DNA from 3 places in the Serpentinicella alkaliphila genome. Region 1 is predicted to be linked to each of the others. Evidence: a T-box and tRNA genes for the amino acid it is inferred to sense, from the RefSeq annotation. Region 1 holds a T-box; the other regions hold tRNA genes.
What was found. A T-box is a leader RNA that pairs with one kind of tRNA and senses whether it is charged. The one in region 1 lies ahead of serS (serine--tRNA ligase), so its partner is inferred to be a tRNA-Ser.
Positions count from the first base shown of each region.

Region 2: it has a tRNA-Ser gene. The T-box ahead of serS (serine--tRNA ligase) is inferred to sense a tRNA for this amino acid. The anticodon was not compared.
Region 3: it has a tRNA-Ser gene. The T-box ahead of serS (serine--tRNA ligase) is inferred to sense a tRNA for this amino acid. The anticodon was not compared.

Region 1 covers NZ_CP058648.1:1,203,463-1,209,416, forward strand. Annotated here, with positions in the region: gene HZR23_RS06075 (PTS transporter subunit IIC) at 1-531, shown strand, start outside; gene HZR23_RS06080 (UPF0182 family membrane protein) at 635-3,367, shown strand; gene HZR23_RS06085 (hypothetical protein) at 3,421-3,630, opposite strand; T-box leader at 3,812-4,023, shown strand; gene serS (serine--tRNA ligase) at 4,075-5,349, shown strand; gene tadA (tRNA adenosine(34) deaminase TadA) at 5,624-5,954, shown strand, end outside.
Region 2 covers NZ_CP058648.1:927,502-933,455, reverse strand. Annotated here, with positions in the region: rRNA gene HZR23_RS04720 (23S ribosomal RNA) at 1-2,244, shown strand, start outside; rRNA gene rrf (5S ribosomal RNA) at 2,299-2,415, shown strand; tRNA gene HZR23_RS04710 (tRNA-Met) at 2,469-2,545, shown strand; tRNA gene HZR23_RS04705 (tRNA-Asp) at 2,551-2,628, shown strand; tRNA gene HZR23_RS04700 (tRNA-Thr) at 2,660-2,734, shown strand; tRNA gene HZR23_RS04695 (tRNA-Gly) at 2,740-2,813, shown strand; tRNA gene HZR23_RS04690 (tRNA-Arg) at 2,827-2,903, shown strand; tRNA gene HZR23_RS04685 (tRNA-Ser) at 2,915-3,006, shown strand; tRNA gene HZR23_RS04680 (tRNA-Pro) at 3,020-3,096, shown strand; tRNA gene HZR23_RS04675 (tRNA-Ile) at 3,109-3,185, shown strand; tRNA gene HZR23_RS04670 (tRNA-Phe) at 3,299-3,374, shown strand; rRNA gene HZR23_RS04665 (16S ribosomal RNA) at 3,644-5,156, shown strand; tRNA gene HZR23_RS04660 (tRNA-Ala) at 5,298-5,373, shown strand; rRNA gene HZR23_RS04655 (23S ribosomal RNA) at 5,523-5,954, shown strand, end outside.
Region 3 covers NZ_CP058648.1:1,371,059-1,377,012, reverse strand. Annotated here, with positions in the region: tRNA gene HZR23_RS07070 (tRNA-Ile) at 1-25, opposite strand, end outside; rRNA gene HZR23_RS07065 (16S ribosomal RNA) at 96-1,610, opposite strand; tRNA gene HZR23_RS07060 (tRNA-Phe) at 1,787-1,862, opposite strand; tRNA gene HZR23_RS07055 (tRNA-Ile) at 1,893-1,969, opposite strand; tRNA gene HZR23_RS07050 (tRNA-Pro) at 1,981-2,057, opposite strand; tRNA gene HZR23_RS07045 (tRNA-Ser) at 2,065-2,156, opposite strand; tRNA gene HZR23_RS07040 (tRNA-Ser) at 2,162-2,250, opposite strand; tRNA gene HZR23_RS07035 (tRNA-Lys) at 2,255-2,330, opposite strand; tRNA gene HZR23_RS07030 (tRNA-Gln) at 2,338-2,413, opposite strand; tRNA gene HZR23_RS07025 (tRNA-Arg) at 2,432-2,508, opposite strand; tRNA gene HZR23_RS07020 (tRNA-Gly) at 2,522-2,595, opposite strand; tRNA gene HZR23_RS07015 (tRNA-Thr) at 2,601-2,675, opposite strand; tRNA gene HZR23_RS07010 (tRNA-Asp) at 2,706-2,782, opposite strand; tRNA gene HZR23_RS07005 (tRNA-Val) at 2,797-2,872, opposite strand; tRNA gene HZR23_RS07000 (tRNA-Glu) at 2,878-2,952, opposite strand; tRNA gene HZR23_RS06995 (tRNA-Met) at 2,960-3,035, opposite strand; tRNA gene HZR23_RS06990 (tRNA-Leu) at 3,105-3,193, opposite strand; tRNA gene HZR23_RS06985 (tRNA-Asn) at 3,201-3,275, opposite strand; rRNA gene rrf (5S ribosomal RNA) at 3,282-3,398, opposite strand; rRNA gene HZR23_RS06975 (23S ribosomal RNA) at 3,453-5,954, opposite strand, start outside.

The DNA of each region.
Region 1 (5,954 bases):
CCTATGGGAATAATAGTGGCTGTTGTAATGGGCATGGTATTAACACTTCCAATAAGTAGTGCTGCTCTAGCTATATCTCTAGGGTTAGATGGTCTTGCTGCTGGAGCTGCGGTTGCAGGCTGTGCAGCTCAAATGGTTGGTTTTGCAGTATCATCATACAGAGAAAATGGGGTAGGGGGCTTAATTGCACAGGGTCTTGGAACAAGTATGATTCAAGTTCCTAACATTATTAAAAACCCACTAATCTGGATTCCCCCAACTATAGCAAGTGCAATAGTTGGTCCCTTAGCCACAACTGTATTTGGAATGGAAAGTAATAGAGTGGGTGCTGGAATGGGAACTAGTGGTCTGGTAGGTCAATTTGGAACATACGCTAAAATGGTAACTGAAAATGGGAATTCACCAAATGAAGTCTTTATATTTATGGCAATATTACACTTTATTTTACCAGCAATAATAACACTATTAATTAGTGAGTGGATGAGAAGAAAACAGTGGATTAAGTATGGGGATTTAAAACTGAATCAATAGTTTGTAAAAAGTAACACTCAATAGTATAATGAAAAGGACTATTGGGTGTTTTATTATGCAGAATTATAATATTCTGGCAAACTAATAAGGGGGTTGATGGATTATGGGCAGGAAGAAGCTAATAGGTGTTATATTTTTTATAGGTATAGTATTCTCCATTGCATTCTTTTCTGAAATTCTAATGTTTATTACAGACTATCAATGGTTTAAGGACCTAGCATATGAACAGATTTTTCTATTGAAAATTACTACTCAGTTCAAGTTGGGTATACCACTTTTTATTATTTCATTAGTGTTCTATTATTTATATTTACAGTTAATAAAGAAGAACTATTATAAGAAAGTTCAATTGTATGATACTAGTATTAGTGAGAAAAGTCTAAATAGAATTTTATTAATACCTTCGGTTTTTTTAAGTTACATAACAAGTACTGCTATAGCAGGAAGTCTATGGCTTGATATTTTGACATTTATTAATGCACAAAGCTTTAATATTTCAGATCCGATTTTCAATAAAGATGTATCCTTTTATATGTTCAAGCTACCTTTGTTTGAAAAGTTATTAAATACAATAATAGGTATATTAGTTGCAATATTGTTTGTAACAATAATCTTTCATGTAATTTTGTATATTATAAGAAAGCCTACAATGTTTGAGAATGAGTCAATGCTTCGCTCGAACGAAATGTTTTTTAAAAACTTTGCTGACATAGGACTTAAGCAGATTGTTGTAATAGTTGTTATTTTCTTTATAATATTAGCTATAAAAAACTATTTTGGAGCATATAGCATACTGTATTCCACTAGAGGGGCTGTCTATGGTGCATCATATACAGATGTAAAAGTAGGGCTGTTATTTTATAGGCTGAGTATGGGTGTGGCTGGACTAGGTGCGATCATTATACCTATAGCATACAAAAAAAGAAAATATAAACTTGCTTTATTAGCGCCGATTAGTTTTGTTTTAATAGGCATACTAGGTGGAGTGGTGTCAACGGCGGTTCAAAGCTTTGTAGTTGACCCTAACGTGTTGCAAAGAGAACGTCCATTTATTGAAAACAATATACGTTTTACACAAAAAGCATATGGGTTAGATAATATTACGATCAAGGATTATGATGTTAACGAAAATCTAAATATTGATGACATTAATAATAATAATGAAACAATTAGAAATATTAGAATTAATGATTATAGGCCAACAATTGAATCATATAACCAATTACAAGCTATAAGACCTTATTATAGATTTTTAGATGTTGATATTGACAGATATACAGTAAATGGCAAATACACACAGGTTTTTTTAGCTCCAAGAGAGCTTGATATAAATCACGTTAGTGAGAATGCGAAAACCTGGATTAATTATCATTTAAAATATACTCACGGGTATGGGGTTGCTTTATCTCCGGTTAATCAAGTAACTGCTCAAGGTCAGCCAGAACTTTTGATTAGAAATATTCCGCCAGTTAGTACTTCAGATATAAATGTGGCTAGACCCGAAGTATATTTTGGTGAATTAACAAATCATTATATTGTTGTAAATACAAAAGAAAAGGAATTCGATTATCCTCTAGGAGAAGATAATGCTGAAACCCTATATGAAGGCACAGCAGGGGTCTCGCTAGGTGGTATTAATAGACTACTATATGCATTAAGGCATAGGAGTACAAAGCTATTTTTATCTACTAGTATTACGAGTGAAAGTAGAATTGTTTACCATAGAAATATAACTGAACGTGTTAGAAAAATAGCGCCATTCTTATACTATGATGAGGACCCGTATATAGTAATACATGAGGGAAGATTGTTTTGGATTATGGATGCATACACAATCGAAGGAAGATATCCTTACTCTAAGCCATATTTATCACAAAATAAAAACTATATTAGAAATTCAGTAAAAGTTGTAGTTGATGCATATAACGGTGATGTAGACTATTATATTTCTGATTATAGGGATCCTGTAGTTTTAACCTATAAGGGTGTTTTTCCTAATCTATTTAAAGATCTAGATCAAATGCCTGAGGGTCTAAGAAAACATATTAGGTATCCGCAGGACCTATTTGATATTCAAGCCAAGGTTTATGAGCTATATCATATGAATAATCCTACGGTGTTTTATACTGAAGAGGATTTGTGGAATATACCTCAGGAAAAATACTACGGGGCTCAGCAAAATGTTGAATCTCAATATATGATATTCAAGCTCCCTGGGAAGGAAAGAGAAGAGTTTGTTTTATCAATACCATATACACCAAATAAATTAAATAATATGACTGCCCTATTAATGGCTAGAAATGATATGGAAAACTATGGCGAGTTAATTTTATACAGATTACCAAAGGACAGAAATATATATGGACCAATGCAAATTGAAGCTAGAATTGATCAGGATCCAGTTATATCCCCTCAACTAACCCTATGGGGTGAAGGGGGCTCTACAGTTATTAGGGGTAATTTGCTAGTTATACCTATCGAAAATTCAATTTTATATGTAGAGCCACTGTATATAAAGGCTGCTAATACAAATAGCCCTCCAGAAATGAGGAAGGTCATTGTTGCTTTCGGTGATGAAATTGTTATGGAAGATTCTCTAACATTAGCATTAAATAGAATATTTGGTGAATCAACTAGAATAGATGAAAGTCCTAGGACTGATAATGAATTGGGAGAAGAGTTTGACATAGATACCTTAGCTTCACTAATTACCAGGGCAAATGATGCTTTCGAAAAAGCTAACGGAGCGTCAAGACAGGGGAATTGGGCTGAATATGGTAGACATATAAATGAGTTAGAAAGGTTATTAGAACAACTAAAAAGACTAAGTGAATAATAATAATATAAAAACCTTATTGGATAGCCATAGCTATCTAATAAGGTTTGCTTTTATATATTCATTACTTTATTGGAAGTTTTAACGTTCTTTAATTCCTCTAAGGACATGTGATCTAAATGCTGAGCTTTTTTTGCGAATTCTTGTCTTGTTATAATTCCTTTTTCAACCAATAGTTCTATAAGTGTGGCGATGGCAAGTGTATTTCTATAATCGATATTTTTTAAATCACTTAACTGGCCTAAGATATCTATTTCCTTCATTAGTATACCCCCTGTTTTTTAATTATTTAAATTATTACCATATAATGATTACATATACAAAAAAGAATAAAAAACAGAAAAAAGATAATAATAGATGTAAAATATAAGCATTAAGCTTAATTATTACAAATTAATATTGAAAGCAAAAGTAAACTATGGTAAAATACTTCTCGAAATAAGGTTTAAAGCGAAGAAGAGAACTAGTAAACAGAAGGCTTTTTTAGAGAGTCGGTGGTAGGTGAAAACCGGTATTGTTGACTGTTGAATCCATCTCGGAGTTGTTTTGCTAATTAACATTAGCAAAATCGGTTGCATCCGTTACGTGCATTGAGAGGATTTGTTTAGGCAAATCAATTAGGGTGGTATCGCGGAATTTTACTTTCCGTCCCTTTGTTAGGGATGGGAAGTTTTTTGTTTATACATATATATGAGGGAGGATATAATATGTTGGATATTAAAAGAATTAGACAGGATTTAGATAATATCAAATTAGCTATGGCAAGAAGGGGAGAACAGGATTTTAATTTAGATTATGTGGTAGAGTTAGATGAACAAAGAAGAAAAATATTACAACAAGTTGAGCAAATGAAAAGTGAACAAAATGTCGTATCTAAAGATATACCAAGGTTGAAAAAAGAGGGTAAAGATACTACTGAAATAATGGATAAGATGAAAGAGCTATCTAATGATATTAAAAAACTAGATAGTGAAGTAAAAGAGGTTGAAGAAAAATTAAATTATGCACTTCTTAGAATACCTAATGTGCCGAATCCGGAAGTTCCACAAGGTGAGACTGACGACGATAATGAAGAGGTTAGAAAATGGGGAGAGCCGAGAAAATTTGATTTTGAGTTAAAGGCCCATTGGGATATTGGACAGGATTTGGGTGTGTTGGACTTTGAATCGGCAGCAAAGGTGACTGGTTCTAGGTTTACAGTATATAAAGGTTTAGGGGCGAAGCTTGAAAGAGCGTTAATAAACTTTATGCTAGACTTACATACAGAGGAGCATGGTTATTTAGAAATATTACCGCCTTTCATGGTTAACAGAGATAGTATGACGGGTACGGGCCAATTACCTAAGTTTGAAGAGGATGCCTTCAAAGTGGCTCAAAGAGACTTCTTTTTAATTCCAACTGCTGAAGTGCCGGTTACAAATTTGCATAGAGAAGAAATATTAGACTCTAGTATATTACCATTACAGTATGTAGCATATACTCCATGTTTTAGATCAGAAGCAGGGTCTGCTGGTAGAGACACGAGAGGTTTGATTAGACAACATCAATTTAATAAGGTTGAGTTAGTTAAATTTACTAAGCCAGAAGATTCATACGAAGAATTAGAAAGGCTAACAAATAATGCGGAAAAAGTATTACAACTACTAAAACTACCATATAGAGTGGTAAAAATCTGTACTGGGGATTTAGGTTTTACTGCAGCCTTTAAATATGATATTGAAGTTTGGATGCCAAGTTACAACAAATATGTGGAAATATCTTCTTGTAGTAATTTTGAAGATTTCCAAGCAAGAAGAGCGAATATTAGATTTAGACCTGAAGAAAAAGGAAAGGTTGAGTTTGTACATACCCTTAATGGATCTGGTTTAGCGGTTGGAAGAACCTTGGCTGCAATTTTGGAAAACTATCAACAAGAGGATGGGACAGTAGTAATACCTGAGGCCTTAAGAGGTTATTTAAACGGTAAAGATATAATAAAATAAAGATATTTAAGGAAAGCAGGCAAAAGTATTGTCTGCTTTCTCTAATATATTTATATATTACTGAATAATTACTAGGTTAAATTGAAATGATAAGCTTAGGCATTTTTATCAAAATATAGAAATTGATTTTTTATATAAATCATGTTACACTATCATTTGTAACTAGAAAAACAATTTATGAAATTACAGATAATTATAGTTTCCTATACCTGTACTAGAAGGATTGGTCTTCTTAGTGCATAATTATTTGGAGGTTCCGGTGGAGGAAAAATATATGCAGTTGGCTTTAGATCAAGCACGTAAGGCCTATAATATAGGAGAAGTGCCTATTGGAGCCATTATTGTAAAAGATGATGTAGTAATTGGAAGTGGATATAATTTAAGGGAAAAAAACGGCGATGCATTAGCCCATGCAGAGCTAATTGCAATAAAACAGGCTTGTGAAGCTATTTCAGGATGGAGATTGACAGGCTGTGCTTTATATGTTACAATAGAACCCTGTCCTATGTGTGCAGGGGCAATTATACAAAGTAGGATTGATAAAGTAGTTTATGGTGCAATGGATCCTAAGGCTGGCGCTGGAGGGTCGATTCTAAATTTGCTAC
Region 2 (5,954 bases), 280 kb from region 1:
GGCGAAAGTTGCATGTCATAGACCCGAAACCGAGCGACCTACCCATGGGCAGGATGAAGCGGAAGTAAAATTTCGTGGAGGTCCGAACCAATTGACGTTGAAAAGTCACTGGATGACCTGTGGGTAGAGGTGAAATTCCAATCGAGCTCGGAGATAGCCGGTTCTCGCCGAAATAGCTTTAGGGCTAGCCTCGATTAAATGAGTTACGGAGGTAGAGCACTGAATGACCTAGGCCTTCACCGGTTACCAAAGTCTATCAAACTCCGAATGCCGTAAACTTAAGATCGGGAGTCAGACTACGAGTGATAAGATCCGTGGTCAAGAGGGAAAGAGCCCAGACCATCGCTAAGGTCCCAAAGTATACGTTAAGTGGAAAAGGATGTGGGATTGCATAGACAACCAGGATGTTGGCTTAGAAGCACCATACATTTAAAGAGTGCGTAATAGCTCACTGGTCGAGTGATCCTGCGCCGAAAATGTCCGGGGCTCAAACGTATCACCGAAGCTATGGATGTAGAAATACATGGTAGGCGAGCGTTCTATGTGGGTAGAAGCTATACCGGAAGGAGTAGTGGACTGCATAGAAGTGAGAATGTTGGCATGAGTAGCGAGAGGCAGGTGAGAATCCTGCCCGTCGAAAGCCTAAGGTTTCCTGAGGAAGGTTCGTCCGCTCAGGGTAAGTCGGACCTAAGCCGAGGCCAAGTGGCGTAGGTGATGGACAACAGGTTGAAATTCCTGTACCACCAAGAATCGTTTGAGAGAAGGGGGGACACAGGAGGATAGGTCAAGCGCACCGTTGGTTGAGTGCGTCTAAGCAGGTAGGGAGAAAAGGCAGGCAAATCCGCTTTTTCATAGATCCCGAGATGTGATGGGGAGCGAAAAATAAGTAGCGAAGTGACTGAATCCAAACTGTCGAGAAAAGCCTCTATCGAGATTTAAGGTGCCCGTACCGCAAACCGACACAGGTAGGCGAGGAGAGAATCCTAAGACGAACGGGAGAAGCATTGTTAAGGAACTCGGCAAAATGACCCCGTAACTTCGGGAGAAGGGGTCTTAAGGGATGTGTGAAGGCTTCGCGCCGTAAGCATAACCCGGCCGCAGAGAATAGGTCCAAGCGACTGTTTAGCAAAAACATAGGTCTCTGCTAAGTCGAAAGACGACGTATAGGGCCGACGCCTGCCCGGTCTTTGGAAGGTTAAGGGGAAGTGTTAGGGTTAAGCTCGAAGCACAGAACTTAAGCCCCAGTAAACGGCGGCCGTAACTATAACGGTCCTAAGGTAGCGAAATTCCTTGTCGGGTAAGTTCCGACCCGCACGAAAGGCGTAACGATTTGGACGCCAGTCTCAACAATGCACCCGGTGAAAATTGTAATACCAGTGAAGATGCTTTGGTTACCCGCGACAGGACGGAAAGACCCCGTGGAGCTTTACTGCAACTTGACATTGGATTTTGATACTACATGTACAGAATAGGTGGGAGACTAAGATACTAGGACGCCAGTCTTGGAGGAGTCGACGTTGGGATACCACTCTTGTATTATTGAAGTTCTAACCATGAGCCATGATCTGGTTTTGGGACACTGTCAGGTGGGCAGTTTGACTGGGGCGGTCGCCTCCTAAAGAGTAACGGAGGCGCTCAAAGGTTCCCCTCAAGACGGTCGGAAATCGTGCGAAGAGTGTAAAGGCAGAAGGGAGCTTGATTGCGAGACAAACAGGTCGAGCAAGGACGAAAGTCGGACTTAGTGATCCGGCACCGAGTGGAAGGGCCATCGCTCAACGGATAAAAGCTACCCCGGGGATAACAGGCTTATCTCCCCCAAGAGTCCACATCGACGGGGAGGTTTGGACCTCGATGTCGGCTCATCACATCCTGGGGTCAAGTAGGTCCCAAGGGTTGGGCCGTTCGCCCATTAAAGTGGTACGCGAGCCGGGTTCAGAACGTCGTGAGACAGTTCGGTCCCTATCCGTCGCGGGCGCAGGAAATTTGAGAGGAGCTGTCCTTAGTACGAGAGGACCGGGATGGACGTACCGCTGGTGCACCAGTTGTTCCGCCAGGAGCACAGCTGGGTAGCTAAGTACGGAAGGGATAAGTGCTGAAGGCATCTAAGCACGAAGCCCCCTCAAGATAAGATTTCCCACCCGAAAGGGGTAAGACCCCAGAGAGACTATCTGGTAGATAGGTCGGAGGTGTAAGTGCAGTAATGCATTAAGCTGACCGATACTAATAGGTCGAGGGCTTGACCAAAAAAGATGAAAGCTTTAAAATCTCACTTGTAGTTTTGAGAGAACACTCTCAATAAATCGTGACAATAGCGAAGGGGTCACACCTGTTCCCATACCGAACACAGAAGTTAAGCCCTTCAGCGCCGATGGTACTTGGCGGGCAGCCGCCTGGGAGAGTAGGTCGTTGCGGTTTTAAATATGAATAAGTCCTCTACCTTTTGTAGGGGATTTTTTCACCAAAAATATGGCGGCATAGCTCAGCTGGCTAGAGCGTTCGGTTCATACCCGAAAGGTCACAGGTTCGACTCCTGTTGCCGCTACCATAAATGGCCCGGTAGTTCAGTTTGGTTAGAATGCCAGCCTGTCACGCTGGAGGTCGAGGGTTCGAGCCCCTTCCGGGTCGCCATTAAAAAAACAAAAGAAGTAATATTAAACACGCTGGCGTGGCTCAACGGTAGAGCAGCTGACTTGTAATCAGCAGGTTGTAGGTTCGATTCCTATCGCCAGCTCCATATATGCGGGTGTAGTTCAGTGGTAGAACTTCAGCCTTCCAAGCTGACCGCGAGGGTTCGATTCCCTTCACCCGCTCCATAAAAATAAAAATGTGCCCATAGCTCAGCTGGATAGAGCAACGGCCTTCTAAGCAGTGTGTCCGGGGTTCGAATCCCTGTGGGCACGCCATTTTTAAATAAGGAGAAGTACTCAAGTAGGCTGAAGAGGACGGTTTGCTAAACCGTTAGGTCGTGTAAGCGGCGCGCGGGTTCGAATCCCGCCTTCTCCGCCATTAATATAAATATCCGGGTGTAGCGCAGTTTGGTAGCGCACATGGTTTGGGACCATGGGGTCGGGAGTTCGAATCTCTCCACCCGGACCAGTAGTGAAGTAAGGGCTCATAGCTCAGGTGGTTAGAGCGCACGCCTGATAAGCGTGAGGTCGGTGGTTCGAGTCCACTTGAGCCCACCATTAGGACCTAACCAGATTTATCATGTAAATTGAGGTAGGCCAAACGCAATGAGTATCAAATTTATATGACCAAAGGGAGTAAGTAAATTTGAAATACGAAACTGCGATAAAATGCCCAGATAGCTCAGTCGGTAGAGCAGGAGACTGAAAATCTCCGTGTCGGTGGTTCGATTCCGCCTCTGGGCACCATTAAAGAATTAAATATATTACCAAAATTTATATAATTGACATGATTAGATAAACATGGTACTATATAATTCTGGCTCTGGTGAAGGGCTATAGGGTATAGATAAGAAAATGTAAATAAAAGGATTAACAATACACATTGACATAAACGATAAAACATGATAATATATAAAAGTCGCTAAAAGCGATAGATAAAAAAAGGTCTTTGAAAACTAAACAGTATAGAAAGCCAGCAAGAAAAAAAGCATCAAAAAGATGCAACCCAGAAATTTTTAATTAAGAGTTTGATCCTGGCTCAGGATGAACGCTGGCGGCGTGCCTAACACATGCAAGTCGAGCGAGGAGGAGGAAGCTTGCTTCCAAATCCTAGCGGCGGACGGGTGAGTAACGCGTGGGCAACCTACCCTATGCAGGGGGATAACATTGGGAAACCAGTGCTAATACCGCATAAAGCCGATTAGGGGCATCTCTAAATGGTCAAAGAACTTCGGCATAGGATGGGCCCGCGTCTGATTAGTTAGTTGGTAAGGTAATGGCTTACCAAGACGATGATCAGTAGCCGACCTGAGAGGGTGACCGGCCACACTGGAACTGAGACACGGTCCAGACTCCTACGGGAGGCGGAGTGGGGAATATTGCACAATGGGGGAAACCCTGATGCGGCAACGCCGCGTGAGCGAAGAAGGCCTTCGGGTCGTAAAGCTCTGTCCTAAGGGAAGATAATGACGATGCCTTAGGAGGAAGCCCCGGCTAACTACGTGCCGCCAGCCGCGGTAATACGTAGGGGGCAAGCGTTATCCGGAATCACTGGGCGTAAAGGGTGCGTAGGCGGCCAAACAAGTCAGGGTGAAAGGCTACGGCTCAACCGTAGTAAGCCTTTGAAACTGTTTGGCTTGAGTGCAGGAGAGGAGAGTGGAATTCCTAGTGTAGCGGTGAAATGCGTAGATATTAGGAGGAACACCAGTGGCGAAGGCGACTCTCTGGACTGTAACTGACGCTGAGGCACGAAAGCGTGGGGAGCAAACAGGATTAGATACCCTGGTAGTCCACGCCGTAAACGATGAGTGCTAGGTGTTGGAGGGAGACCTTCAGTGCCGGAGCTAACGCATTAAGCACTCCGCCTGGGGAGTACGCTCGCAAGAGTGAAACTCAAAGGAATTGACGGGGACCCGCACAAGCGACGGAGCATGTGGTTTAATTCGAAGCAACGCGAAGAACCTTACCTGGACTTGACATCCTTTAGACAGAACCTTAACCGGTTCCTTCTCTTCGGAGACTGAAGTGACAGGTGGTGCATGGTTGTCGTCACTCGTGTCGTGAGATGTTGGGTTAAGTCCCGCAACGAGCGCAACCCTTATCTTTAGTTGCCAGCACTTAGGGTGGGCACTCTAGAGAGACTGCCGGGGATAACTCGGAGGAAGGTGGGGATGACGTCAAATCATCATGCCCCTTATGTTCAGGGCTACACACGTGCTACAATGGCCGATACAAAGGGCGGCAAGAAGAGAGTGATCTTAAGCAAATCCCATAAAGTCGGTCCAGTTCGGATTGTGGGTCAAACTCGCCCACATGAAGCCGGAGTTGCTAGTAATCGCGAATCAGAATGTCGCGGTGAATGCGTTCCCGGGTCTTGTACACACCGCCCGTCACACCATGGGAGTCGGAAGCACCCGAAGCCAGCTACTTAACCAGAAATGGAGAGAGCTGTCGAAGGTGAAGTCGATGACTGGGGTGAAGTCGTAACAAGGTAGCCGTATCGGAAGGTGCGGCTGGATCACCTCCTTTCTAAGGAGAAAAGCTTCTATACTGTTTAGTTTTGAGAGACCTTCGATGAAGGTTTTTCAAAAAGAAGTAATTTAATATGAAGCTCAGCTAATGCTGAGTATTACAAACTACACCAAATTAAAATTTGGGAAGTTGTAACATGGGGGCGTAGCTCAGTTGGGAGAGCACCTGCCTTGCAAGCAGGGGGTCAGGAGTTCGACTCTCCTCGTCTCCACCACAAACAAATGCCATCAAGTACCAATTGACATGAAGATAAAAAGATGGTAATATAGTATTCCGGCCAAAAGGCAGGAAGAACAAGTGTTCTTTGAAAACTGCAAAGTGAGAAATAAAGTTAAGTAAAGAAATTTACAAGCATCTTTTAAAGGTCAAGCTAGTAAGGGCAAAGGGAGGATGACTTGGCACTAAGGAGCCGAAGAAGGACGTGGTAAGTCATGAAAAGCTACGGGAGCCGCAAGCAGGCAAAGATCCGTAGATGTCCGAATGGGGAAACCCACTTGAAGTAATATTCAAGTATCTGCTAGTGAATAAATAGCTAGTAGAGGGGATACCAGGGGAACTGAAACATCTAAGTACCCTGAGGAGTAGAAAGAAAAATCGATTCCCTAAGTAGTGGCGAGCGAAAAGGATAAGCCCAAACCGAAAGTTTACTTTCGGGGTTGAGGACATAGCAAAAAAGGAGAGGTATCGTAGTAGAAGATGACTGGAAAGTCAGGCCAAAGAGGGTAAAAGCCCCGTATACGAAACGAGAAGACTCTAAGCTATGATCCAGAGTACCACGGGACACGTGAAACCCTG
Region 3 (5,954 bases), 170 kb from region 1:
CTCTAACCACCTGAGCTATGAGCCCAATTTTTATCTTTTGTTATTGAAAGACAAAGTCTCTCAAAACTAAACAGTATAGAAGCTTTTCTCCTTAGAAAGGAGGTGATCCAGCCGCACCTTCCGATACGGCTACCTTGTTACGACTTCACCCCAGTCATCGACTTCACCTTCGACAGCTCTCTCCATTTCTGGTTAAGTAGCTGGCTTCGGGTGCTTCCGACTCCCATGGTGTGACGGGCGGTGTGTACAAGACCCGGGAACGCATTCACCGCGACATTCTGATTCGCGATTACTAGCAACTCCAGCTTCATGTGGGCGAGTTTCAGCCCACAATCCGAACTGGGACCGACTTTATGGGATTTGCTTAAGATCACTCTCTTGCTGCCCTTTGTATCGGCCATTGTAGCACGTGTGTAGCCCTGAACATAAGGGGCATGATGATTTGACGTCATCCCCACCTTCCTCCGAGTTATCCCCGGCAGTCTCTCTAGAGTGCCCACCCTAAGTGCTGGCAACTAAAGATAAGGGTTGCGCTCGTTGCGGGACTTAACCCAACATCTCACGACACGAGCTGACGACAACCATGCACCACCTGTCACTTCAGTCTCCGAAGAGAAGGAACCGGTTAAGGTTCTGTCTAAAGGATGTCAAGTCCAGGTAAGGTTCTTCGCGTTGCTTCGAATTAAACCACATGCTCCGCTGCTTGTGCGGGTCCCCGTCAATTCCTTTGAGTTTCACTCTTGCGAGCGTACTCCCCAGGCGGAGTGCTTAATGCGTTAGCTCCGGCACTGAAGGTCTCCCTCCAACACCTAGCACTCATCGTTTACGGCGTGGACTACCAGGGTATCTAATCCTGTTTGCTCCCCACGCTTTCGTGCCTCAGCGTCAGTTACAGTCCAGAGAGTCGCCTTCGCCACTGGTGTTCCTCCTAATATCTACGCATTTCACCGCTACACTAGGAATTCCACTCTCCTCTCCTGCACTCAAGCCAAACAGTTTCAAAGGCTTACTACGGTTGAGCCGTAGCCTTTCACCCCTGACTTGTTTGGCCGCCTACGCACCCTTTACGCCCAGTGATTCCGGATAACGCTTGCCCCCTACGTATTACCGCGGCTGCTGGCACGTAGTTAGCCGGGGCTTCCTCCTAAGGTACCGTCATTATCTTCCCTTAGGACAGAGCTTTACGACCCGAAGGCCTTCTTCGCTCACGCGGCGTTGCTGCATCAGGGTTTCCCCCATTGTGCAATATTCCCCACTGCTGCCTCCCGTAGGAGTCTGGACCGTGTCTCAGTTCCAGTGTGGCCGGTCACCCTCTCAGGTCGGCTACTGATCATCGTCTTGGTAAGCCATTACCTTACCAACTAACTAATCAGACGCGGGCCCATCCTATGCCGAAGTTCTTTGACCATTTAGGGATGCCCCTAATCGGCTTTATGCGGTATTAGCACTGGTTTCCCAATGTTATCCCCCTGCATAGGGTAGGTTGCCCACGCGTTACTCACCCGTCCGCCGCTAGGATTTGGAAGCAAGCTTCCTCCTCCTCGCTCGACTTGCATGTGTTAGGCACGCCGCCAGCGTTCATCCTGAGCCAGGATCAAACTCTTAATTAAAAATTTCTGGGTTGCATCTTTTTGATGCTTTTTTTCTTGCTGGCTTTCTATACTGTTTAGTTTTCAAAGACCTTTTTTATCTGCCGCTTTTGGCGACTTATCTAATATATCATTTTTGATTTCTTATGTCAATTCTTATTGCTTGGTAATAATTTGAAATAATTATTTGCAATAAATGGTGCCCAGAGGCGGAATCGAACCACCGACACGGAGATTTTCAGTCTCCTGCTCTACCGACTGAGCTATCTGGGCATATATATACCATTAAATAATGAAGTTATATGGTGGGCCTTCAGGGACTCGAACCCCGGACCTGCCGGTTATGAGCCGGATGCTCTGACCAACTGAGCTAAAGGCCCTCACTAAAAAATGGTCCGGGTGGAGAGATTCGAACTCCCGACCCCATGGTCCCAAACCATGTGCGCTACCAAACTGCGCTACACCCGGATAATAATGGCGGAGAAGGCGGGATTCGAACCCGCGCGCCGCATACACGACCTAACGGTTTAGCAAACCGTCCTCTTCAGCCTACTTGAGTACTTCTCCATTATTGGCGGAGAGGGTGGGATTCGAACCCACGGCCCCTTTCGGAGTCACTGGTTTTCAAGACCAGCTCCTTAAACCGCTCGGACACCTCTCCTAAATGGTGATCCATCCGCGACTCGAACGCGGGACACCCTGATTAAAAGTCAGGTGCTCTACCGACTGAGCTAATGGATCACTTATATGGCTGGGATATCAGGACTCGAACCTGAGAATGACGGAGTCAAAGTCCGTTGCCTTACCGACTTGGCTATATCCCAACATTGAAATTTATAACATGGCGTGCCCACAGGGATTCGAACCCCGGACACACGGCTTAGAAGGCCGTTGCTCTATCCAGCTGAGCTATGGGCACATGTATATATTATTGGAGCGGGTGAAGGGAATCGAACCCTCGCGGTCAGCTTGGAAGGCTGAAGTTCTACCACTGAACTACACCCGCATATATGGAGCTGGCGATAGGAATCGAACCTACAACCTGCTGATTACAAGTCAGCTGCTCTACCGTTGAGCCACGCCAGCATTAATATATTTTCTAATTTAGTTTTAAAATGGCGATCCGGAAGGGGCTCGAACCCTCGACCTCCAGCGTGACAGGCTGGCATTCTAACCAACTGAACTACCGGACCACTTGTTTAAAATATGGTGGGCGCAACAGGACTTGAACCTGTGACCCCCTGCTTGTAAGGCAGGTGCTCTCCCAGCTGAGCTATGCGCCCATATTTGGTGACCCCTAGGGGAATCGAACCCCTGTTACCGCCGTGAAAGGGCGGTGTCTTGACCGCTTGACCAAGGGGCCTAGTTTATGGTTGCGGGGGCAGGACTTGAACCTACGACCTTCGGGTTATGAGCCCGACGAGCTGCCAACTGCTCCACCCCGCGATATTGCAATCACCTAAATCTCCGATTTAGTGTGAGTGTAATACTATAGCCGAGTTTCATATTTAAAACTGGTGCCGAGGACCGGAATCGAACCGGTACGATCTTGAAGGACCGCAGGATTTTAAGTCCTGTGCGTCTGCCAGTTCCGCCACCTCGGCATATAAATGGCTCCAAAGAGAGGGCTCGAACCTCCAACCTACCGGTTAACAGCCGGTTGCTCCACCATTGAGCTACTTTGGAACATCTAAACCGCAACGACCTACTCTCCCAGGCGGCTGCCCGCCAAGTACCATCGGCGCTGAAGGGCTTAACTTCTGTGTTCGGTATGGGAACAGGTGTGACCCCTTCGCTATTGTCACGATTTATTGAGAGTGTTCTCTCAAAACTACAAGTGAGATTTTAAAGCTTTCATCTTTTTTGGTCAAGCCCTCGACCTATTAGTATCGGTCAGCTTAATGCATTACTGCACTTACACCTCCGACCTATCTACCAGATAGTCTCTCTGGGGTCTTACCCCTTTCGGGTGGGAAATCTTATCTTGAGGGGGCTTCGTGCTTAGATGCCTTCAAAGACTTATCCCTTCCGTACTTAGCTACCCAGTGTGCTCCTGGCGGAACAACTGGTGCACCGGTACGTCCATCCCGGTCCTCTCGTACTAAGGACAAACTCCTCTCAAATTTCCTGCGCCCGCGACGGATAGGACCGAACTGTCTCACGACGTTCTGAACCCGACTCGCGTACCACTTTAATGGGCGAATGGCCCAACCCTTGGGACCTACTTCACCCCAGGATGTGATGAGCCGACATCGAGGTCCAAACCTCCCCGTCGATGTGGACTCTTGGGGGAGATAAGCCTGTTATCCCCGGGGTAGCTTTTATCCGTTGAGCGATGGCCCTTCCACTCGGTGCCGGATCACTAAGTCCGACTTTCGTCCTTGCTCGACCTGTTTGTCTCGCAATCAAGCTCCCTTCTGCCTTTACACTCTTCGCACGATTTCCGACCGTCTTTGAGGAACCTTTGAGCGCCTCCGTTACTCTTTAGGAGGCGACCGCCCCAGTCAAACTGCCCACCTGACAGTGTCCCAAAACCAGATCATGGCTCATGGTTAGAACTTCAATAATACAAGAGTGGTATCCCAACGTCGACTCCTCCAAGACTGGCGTCCTAGTATCTTAGTCTCCCACCTATTCTGTACATGTAGTATCAAAATCCAATGTCAAGTTGCAGTAAAGCTCCACGGGGTCTTTCCGTCCTGTCGCGGGTAACCAAAGATCTTCACTGGTATTACAATTTCACCGGGTGCATTGTTGAGACAAACGTCCAAATCGTTACGCCTTTCGTGCGGGTCGGAACTTACCCGACAAGGAATTTCGCTACCTTAGGACCGTTATAGTTACGGCCGCCGTTTACTGGGGCTTAAGTTCTGTGCTTCGAGCTTAACCCTAACACTTCCCCTTAACCTTCCAAAGACCGGGCAGGCGTCGGCCCTATACGTCGTCTTTCGACTTAGCAGAGACCTATGTTTTTGCTAAACAGTCGCTTGGACCTATTCTCTGCGGCCGGGTTATGCTTACGGCGCGAAGCCTTCACACATCCCGACCCCTTCTCCTTCTCCCGAAGTTACGGGGTCATTTTGCCGAGTTCCTTAACAATGCTTCTCCCGTTCGTCTTAGGATTCTCTCCTCGCCTACCTGTGTCGGTTTGCGGTACGGGCACCTTAAATCTCGATAGAGGCTTTTCTCGACAGTTTGGATTCAGTCACTTCGCTACTTATTTTTCGCTCCCCATCACATCTCGGGATCTATGAAAAAGCGGATTTGCCTGCCTTTTCTCCCTACCTGCTTAGACGCACTCAACCAACGGTGCGCTTGACCTATCCTCCTGTGTCCCCCCTTCTCTCAAACGATTCTTGGTGGTACAGGAATTTCAACCTGTTGTCCATCACCTACGCCACTTGGCCTCGGCTTAGGTCCCGACTTACCCTGAGCGGACGAACCTTCCTCAGGAAACCTTAGGCTTTCGACGGGCAGGATTCTCACCTGCCTCTCGCTACTCATGCCAACATTCTCACTTCTATGCAGTCCACTACTCCTTCCGGTATAGCTTCTACCCACATAGAACGCTCGCCTACCATGTATTTCTACATCCATAGCTTCGGTGATACGTTTGAGCCCCGGACATTTTCGGCGCAGGATCACTCGACCAGTGAGCTATTACGCACTCTTTAAATGTATGGCTGCTTCTAAGCCAACATCCTGGTTGTCTATGCAATCCCACATCCTTTTCCACTTAACGTATACTTTGGGACCTTAGCTGATGGTCTGGGCTCTTTCCCTCTTGACCACGGATCTTATCACTCGTAGTCTGACTCCCGATCTTAAGTTTACGGCATTCGGAGTTTGATAGACTTTGGTAACCGGTGAAGGCCCCTAGGTCATTCAGTGCTCTACCTCCGTAACTCATTTAATCGAGGCTAGCCCTAAAGCTATTTCGGCGAGAACCAGCTATCTCCGAGCTCGATTGGAATTTCACCTCTACCCACAGGTCATCCAGTGACTTTTCAACGTCAATTGGTTCGGACCTCCACGAAATTTTACTTCCGCTTCATCCTGCCCATGGGTAGGTCGCTCGGTTTCGGGTCTATGACATGCAACTTTCGCCCTATTAAGACTCGCTTTCGCTTCGGCTCCGGACCTTTAGTCCTTAACCTTGCTACATATCATAACTCGTTGGCCCGTTCTACAAAAAGTACGCGGTCACACTTTAACGTGCTCCCACAGCTTGTAAGCAAAGGGTTTCAGGTTCTATTTCACTCCCCTCCCGGGGTTCTTTTCACCTTTCCCTCACGGTACTATGCGCTATCGGTCACCAGGTAGTATTTAGCCTTGGGGGGTGGTCCCCCCTGCTTCCCACAGGGT